DNA from 2 places in the Cellulosimicrobium sp. GQ32 genome. Region 1 is predicted to be linked to the other one. Evidence: riboswitches for the same ligand, from Rfam matches in the RefSeq annotation. Region 1 holds a riboswitch; the other holds the start of a gene.
The links. A riboswitch is a leader RNA that binds a small molecule or an ion and turns the genes downstream of it on or off. The one in region 1 is predicted to bind FMN.

Region 1 (3,373 bases):
GCCTCGAGCGTCGTCGGGATCAGCGAGACGCCGAACGTCTCGTCGTCCACGTGCGTCACCGTGAGCGACACCCCGCTCACCGCGATCGAGCCCTTCTCTGCGACATAGCGTGTCAGCCCGGCCGGAGCGGAGAGCACCAGGTCGTCCCAGCGCTCCCCCGGGTCCCGGCTCACGAGCGTCCCGACGCCGTCGACGTGTCCCTGCACCACGTGCCCGCCCAGCCGCGCGTCCGCCCGGACGGCCCGCTCCAGGTTCACCGGCGACCCCGCCACGAGATCACCGAGGGCCGTGCGACGCAACGACTCCGGCATCACGTCCGCCGTGAACGACCCGTCACCTCCGAGGCTCGCGACCGTCAGGCACACACCGTTCACGGCGATCGAGTCGCCCAGCGTCGCATCCGACGTGACGAGCGGCCCCTCGACCGTGAGCACCGCGTCCTCCCCCTCGCCGCCCGGGAACCCGATGTCCCGGACCTTCCCGATCTCCTCCACGATCCCCGTGAACATCAGCCGCCCCGTCCTTCCGTGCGCTTCCTGGACACCACCAGCGCGTCGTCCCCGACGCGCCTCACCTCGACCGTGCGGAACCGGTGCGCGTCGCCGATCGTCGCCACGCCCAGTCCGTCCACGGCCCGCCGACCGCCCCCCAGCAGCACCGGGGCCACGTACGCGTGCAGCTCGTCCACCGCGCCCGCCGCGAGGAACGCCGTCGCGAGCGTCGGACCCCCCTCCACGAGCACGTGCCTCACCTCACGGTCCCCGAGCCGGGCCAGCACCTCACCGACGTCGCGCGTCAGCAGGTGCACCAGCTCGCCCCCTTCCCCGCGCACCCGCGCCGACGGGGGGATCCCGCGCAGCCCGACGACGACCCGCAGCGGCTGGTGCGCCGCGAGACGCCCGGCGCTCGCGGCGTCACGGGCAGGAACCCGGGCGGTGAGCGCCGGGTCGTCCGTGAGGAGAGTGCCCGTGCCGACGAGGATCGCGTCGACCTCGGCCCGCACGCGGTGCGCGTGCTCGCGTGCCGCGGGTCCGGTGATCCAGCGGCTCGTCCCGTCCTCGGCGGCGACGTAGCCGTCGAGCGTCGTCGCGATCTTGAGCGTCACGTACGGCGTGCCCCGGCGCACGGACGTGAGCCACACCCGGAGGAGCTCCTCGCCCTCCGCGGCGCGCAGACCCCGCACGACTCGCACACCCGCCGCACGCAGGCGGTGGGCGCCGCCCGTCGCCACAGGGTTGGGGTCGGCGACGGCGTGCACGACCTCGGCGACACCCGCGGCGACGAGCGCGTCGGCGCACGGTCCGGTGCGGCCCGTGTGGGCGCACGGCTCGAGCGTGACGACGGCGGTCGCACCGGCGACGTCGACGCCGCGCTCCCGGGCGTCGGCGAGGGCCGCGGCCTCGGCGTGGGGCGTGCCCGCACCACGGTGGTATCCCTCGGCGAGGACGGGCCGCGGGTGCGGGTCCAGAGATTCCGGTGGGGCGCCGTCGGGCACCGGCCGACCGCCTGGAGCGGGGCCCAGGAGCACGCAGCCGACCCGGGGGTTGGGCCCGTGCCCGGGCCCGCGAGCCGCGAGCTCGAGCGCGCGCGCCATCGCGGCGTCGATCGTCAGGGTGCTGGGGTGCTCGCCCATCGTCCTCCTCCCGGGCACGAGCGCTCCGGGGTGAGGGCGGGCGGCGGGGTCAGGCCTGGACCGGCCCGACGGCGTCGCTCACCACGGTGCGGCCGTCGCCGTCACGAACGGGTGCCCCGACGGGTCGCCGGAGCACCACGCTCTGGGCGTGGCCGCGCCGCACGTGCTTCCTCCCATCCGGACTTTCACCGTCGGTCCTGGAGTTCCACCAGGTCAACCGCGCGTGGGCGCGGGTCGCGGACTGTCACCGCCGGCTCGGAATTGCACCGACCCCGGAGCACGTTCGTGCGTACTGCTGCTTTCAACCGAGCATGCTACTCGCGCATTCCTCCGGACCGACACGTCCGCCCGTCGAGCGAACGTGAACCGGGCCACCCCGGCTCCTCCGTGCTGGTCGGTGAGGTTTCTCGATTCGGTGGGGTGGTTGTGACCGCTTGGCACACTATTTTTCTCGGTACGAGAGAAGGAGCCCTCCGCTCGGGCTCCTTCTCGGGTCGGCCGTCAGTGCGCGTGCGCCGAGGCGTCCGCCAGCTCGCGCAGCGCCCGGATCTCGTCCGGCACGCTCTCCGCCCCGTACACCGCCGACCCCGCGACGAAGACGTTCGCCCCCGCGTCGGCCGCCCGCTCGATCGTCGAGCGCGACACTCCCCCGTCGACCTGGATCCACACGTCCAGGCCCGACTCGCTCACGGCCTCGCGCGCCCGCCGGATCTTGGGGAGCGTCCCGTCGATGAACGACTGCCCGCCGAAGCCGGGCTCGACCGTCATGACGAGGATCATGTCGACCTCCGCCAGGAGGTCCAGGAAGGGCTCCACAGGGGTCGCAGGGCGCAGCGCGACCCCTGCTCGGGATCCGAGGCGCCGGAGCTCGCGAGCGAGCCGTACAGGGGCAGCAGCGGCCTCGGCGTGGAACGTCACGGACGCCGCCCCCGCCTCCGCGTACGCCGGCGCCCAGCGGTCCGGGTCCTCGATCATGAGGTGCGCGTCGATCGGGACGGGCGATACCTGCGCCAGACGCTCGAAGACCGGCAGCCCGAGCGTGAGGTTCGGCACGAAGTGGTTGTCCATGACGTCGACGTGCGCGTAGTCCGCGGTCGAGATCGCGTTCAGGTCGCGCTCGAGGTTCGCGAAGTCGGCGGACAGGATGCTCGGTGCGATGAGGGCTGCCATGGGCTCCAGCCTAGGGCGCGCCCGGCCGGTCGCCGCGCTCGTAGGCTCCTCCCGTGAGCACCCTCCCCTCCCCCGGCCCGACCGCCTCGCCGTCCACGTCGACCGGGGAGCACCCGGCGGCGGTGCGACCCGCCACCGCGAACGACCTCGGGCGCATCGCCGAGATCGCCGCCCCGTTCGTCCGCGACACGTGCGTGACGTTCGAGGAGGAGGTCTGGGACGTCCCGGCGTGGCAGCGCAAGCTCGACGACGTCACCGCGCGCGGCCTGCCGTTCCTCGTCGCCGAGGTCGACGGCCCGACACGACCGGACGGCACGAGCGACCCGGTGGTCGCGGGCTACGCCTACGCGTCCGCGTGGCGCCCGAAGCCTGCCTACCGGCACACCGCAGAAGACACGATCTACCTCGATCCGTCCTATGCAGGGCGCGGTGTCGGCACCGCTCTCCTCGCAGCGCTCCTGGGGGCCTGTGCAGCTGCGGGGATCCGCCAGGTCGTCTCCGTCGTCGCCGACGTCCCCGAGGCGGCGGGATCGCTCCCCCTCCACCGCCGGTTCGGCTTCGTCGAGACGG
Region 2 (3,373 bases), on a different contig from region 1:
GTTCGAGCGCGAGCTCGCCCCGACGCTCGCGCGGGTCCCGGCGGTCCACGACGTGCTGCGCCGGCCGGGGGCCCGGGTCGTCGACGTCGGGTGCGGGTTCGGGTGGTCGACGCTCGCGCTCGCACGCGCCTACCCGGACGCGGTGCTCCACGGCGTCGACGTGGACCGCCCGTCGGTCGCGGCGGCCCGCGCGGCGGCCGAGGAGGCGGGGCTCGCGGGCCGCGTGACGTTCCACCTCGCCGACGCCGCCGAGCTCGGCCTCGTCGAGCCGGCCGGTCTGCCGTTCGACGCCGCGTTCGCGTTCGAGTGCGTCCACGACATGCCGCGCCCCGCCGCGGTGCTCGACGCCGTGCGCCGCGCGGTCCGGCCCGACGGCGTCGTGGTGGTCATGGACGAGGCCGTCGGCGAGGAGTTCACCGCGCCCGCCGACGACGTCGACCGGGTCATGTACGGGTACAGCCTCTTCGTGTGCCTGCCCGACGGGCTGTCGTCGCGGCCGTCCGTCGGGACCGGGACCGTCATGCGCCCTGCGACCCTGCGCCGCTACGCGCGCGAGGCCGGGTTCGCGGACGTCGCGGTGCTGCCCGTGGATGACTTCTCGTTCTTCCGGTTCTACCGGCTCGTGCCCTGACCTCCTGGGCGGGGCGAGCGACGGGTACCGGTGTACCGTCCGGTGCATGACCGACGTCCGCAGCCGCACCCATGCCCAGGCCGTCGACGCAGCGATCGAGCTCTTCACCCGCAAGGGCTACGAGCAGACGACCGTCGAGGAGATCGCCGACGCCGCCCAGGTCAGCCGCGCCACCTTCTTCCGCCGTTACGGGTCCAAGGAGGACGTGGTCTTCGCGGACCACGAGCTCCTGCTCGACGAGGTCGTCGTCATGCTCGCAGCGACTCGGCCCGTGCCCGACGCCGAGGGCCGGCTCACGCCGGACCCCGCCGTCGACCCGTACGTCGAGGTCTGCCGCGCGGCGCGACTCGTGTTCGACCACCACGTGGGACAGCGCGAGACGTCGCTGGCCCGCTGGCAGCTTCTCCAGCAGGTGCCGGCGCTGCGCGACCGCGAGCTCGTCACGACGCACCGCTACGAGCGCGCCTTCACCGCGTACCTGCGCGACGCGCTCCCGCCGGACGAGCGCCGCTCCACCGCGTCCATCGCGTTCGCCGCGTCGGTCGTCGCCGTGCACAACGCGCTCCTGCGCCGGTGGCTGCGCTCCCCTGACCAGGACCTGCGCCCCCAGCTCGAGGAGGCGTTCGCGGACCTGCGCCGCGCCGCCGTCGGCCGGTACGCCGCGACCGACGGCGACGGCGGCTCGGCCGAGCGGCACAGCACCGGGAACGGCGGGGGCCCGGCGCGCCGCGTCGTCGTCACCGTGGTCGACGCCGGGGCCGACGCCCAGGGCGTCGCGGACGACGTCGCGCGCGCTGTACGCGACGCGCTCGCGTGACCAGCTGAGATCGGCAGCTTCTGCCGAGCTCGGTCATCGCGACTGCCGACCTCGGTCGGACGTGCCGATGTCGCGTCGAGTGACCGATCGCCGCGGCGTCGGGGAATGCGCAGGTAGCATCGGCGGTTGCAGAACGCAGTACGCACGAACGTGCTCCGGGGTCGGTGCAATTCCGAGCCGGCGGTGACAGTCCGCGACCCGCGCCCACGCGCGGTTGACCTGGTGGAACTCCAGGACCGACGGTGACAGTCCGGATGGGAGGAAGCACGTGCGGCGCGGCCGTCCTCGGCCGGGCTCTCGCGAGCCCGCGCGACGGGGCGCGGGCTCGCCGTGGCGAGCGACGCCGTCGGGCCCTCGTGGCCCGGCCCCGCCGCCCGCCCCTCACCCCGGAGCCCGACGTGCCCGGGAGGACGAGGACATCCGATGGACCTGATCCACGCGCTGTTCGACGCGCAGCTGACGATCGGCGACCAGCACCTGCTGTGGCGCGAGATCGTGGGCAACGGGTTCGGCCTGGCGTCGGCGCTGGGCGGCATGCGGCGCAAGGTGTGGGCGTGGCCGGTGGGCATCGTCGGCAACCTGCTGCTGCTCACGGTGTTCCTCGGCGCGGTGTTCGCGACACCCAATCCCGTCAACCTGCTGGGCCAGGCGGGACGCCAGGTGATGTTCGTCGTCGTGTCGGTCTACGGCTGGGTGCAGTGGCGCAAGACCCAGGCCCGGCTCGGCGACGCCGACGCGGACAGCCACGGTGTCGCGGTCGTGCCGCGCTGGGCGTCGTGGCGTCAGCGTGCGTTCCTCGTCGTCGCGCTCGTCGGCGGGACGGCGCTGCTCACCCCCGTGTTCCGCGCGCTCGAGTCGTACGAGCCGGTCTGGGCCGACGCCTGGATCTTCATGGGCTCGCTGCTCGCGACGTACGGCATGGCCAAGGGCTGGGTCGAGTTCTGGCTGATCTGGGTCGCGGTGGACGTCGTGGGCGTGCCGCTGCTGATCTCGGCCGGCTTCTACGCGTCGGCGTTCATGTACGTGTTCTACGGCGCGTTCACGCTCGTCGGGTTCTTCGTGTGGTGGCGCGTCAACCGTCGCGCGACGGCCGAGGCAGAGGCGGCGGGCGCGCCCGCCTGACCCGGGCCCGCGGCCCGGACAGCGGTCGCGGGTCAGTCCTCGAACAGCATCGGGTCCGACGGCGCCACCCGGCTCGCGCGCAGCGCCGGGTCCGCGCACAGCGCCTCGACGAGCGCGCCGCTCCCGCCCACGTAGGTCGCGGCGGCGTCGATCTCGGTCCCGACGAACCACGAGCGGTCCTCGGGCCACCACAGGTTGGGCGGCTGCTCGTGGTCGCGGAACGCGTCGGCGTCGGTGAGCGTCCCCGTCCACAGGTGGTACTCGCGGTGCGGGAGCAGGAGCATCGGGGCGGCCGGGCGCTCGACGAGCGTCGGCGCGAGGTGCTCCCACGCCTCGGCGACCGCGCGCTCGATCTCCGCCGCGGTCGGGCGCGGCTCGTCCTCGGGCCACCCGACCAACGGTGCGACGCCCGAGCTCGCGCGCGGGTCGGTGCCGTGGTCGTAGAGGAACGCGTGGCCCGTCCACAGGGCGAGGTGCACCGGCTGGGCGCCCGTGAAGGGTGCGAGCGCCCCGGCCAGGGCGTCGGTGCGCGCCGCGAGCGCGACGTCGTCGTCCCAGCCCGGGTGCGGGACGCACGCGTACGCCGCGAACCCGCGCGGGACCGTGCCGTCGACGCGCGGGCCGAACTCCCCGAGCCGCTCCGCGATCCACGCGCCCGCGGAGGCGTCGTCGTCCCAGGTCACCCGACCGGCCGTCATCGTCACGCGCGCACCTTACGACGACGGGAGCGCGCCGCTGAGCCCGACCTCGTTGCCGTCGGGGTCGCGGAAGACGATCTTCACGACCCCGCCGTCGTACGTCTC

Region 2: linked by a shared signal. The riboswitch ahead of pnuC (nicotinamide riboside transporter PnuC) and the one ahead of ribD (bifunctional diaminohydroxyphosphoribosylaminopyrimidine deaminase/5-amino-6-(5-phosphoribosylamino)uracil reductase RibD) in region 1 are both predicted to bind FMN.

The regions. Positions count from the first base shown of each region.
Region 1 covers NZ_JCAXEP010000002.1:313,119-316,491, forward strand. The annotation lists gene AC6CH9_RS05125 (riboflavin synthase) at 1-509, opposite strand, end outside; gene ribD (bifunctional diaminohydroxyphosphoribosylaminopyrimidine deaminase/5-amino-6-(5-phosphoribosylamino)uracil reductase RibD) at 509-1,633, opposite strand; FMN riboswitch at 1,793-1,918, opposite strand; gene rpe (ribulose-phosphate 3-epimerase) at 2,135-2,803, opposite strand; gene AC6CH9_RS05140 (GNAT family N-acetyltransferase) at 2,857-3,373, shown strand, end outside.
Region 2 covers NZ_JCAXEP010000006.1:118,345-121,717, reverse strand. The annotation lists gene AC6CH9_RS11795 (class I SAM-dependent methyltransferase) at 1-631, shown strand, start outside; gene AC6CH9_RS11790 (TetR/AcrR family transcriptional regulator) at 678-1,448, shown strand; FMN riboswitch at 1,596-1,719, shown strand; gene pnuC (nicotinamide riboside transporter PnuC) at 1,872-2,570, shown strand; gene AC6CH9_RS11780 (hypothetical protein) at 2,603-3,274, opposite strand; gene AC6CH9_RS11775 (VOC family protein) at 3,284-3,373, opposite strand, start outside.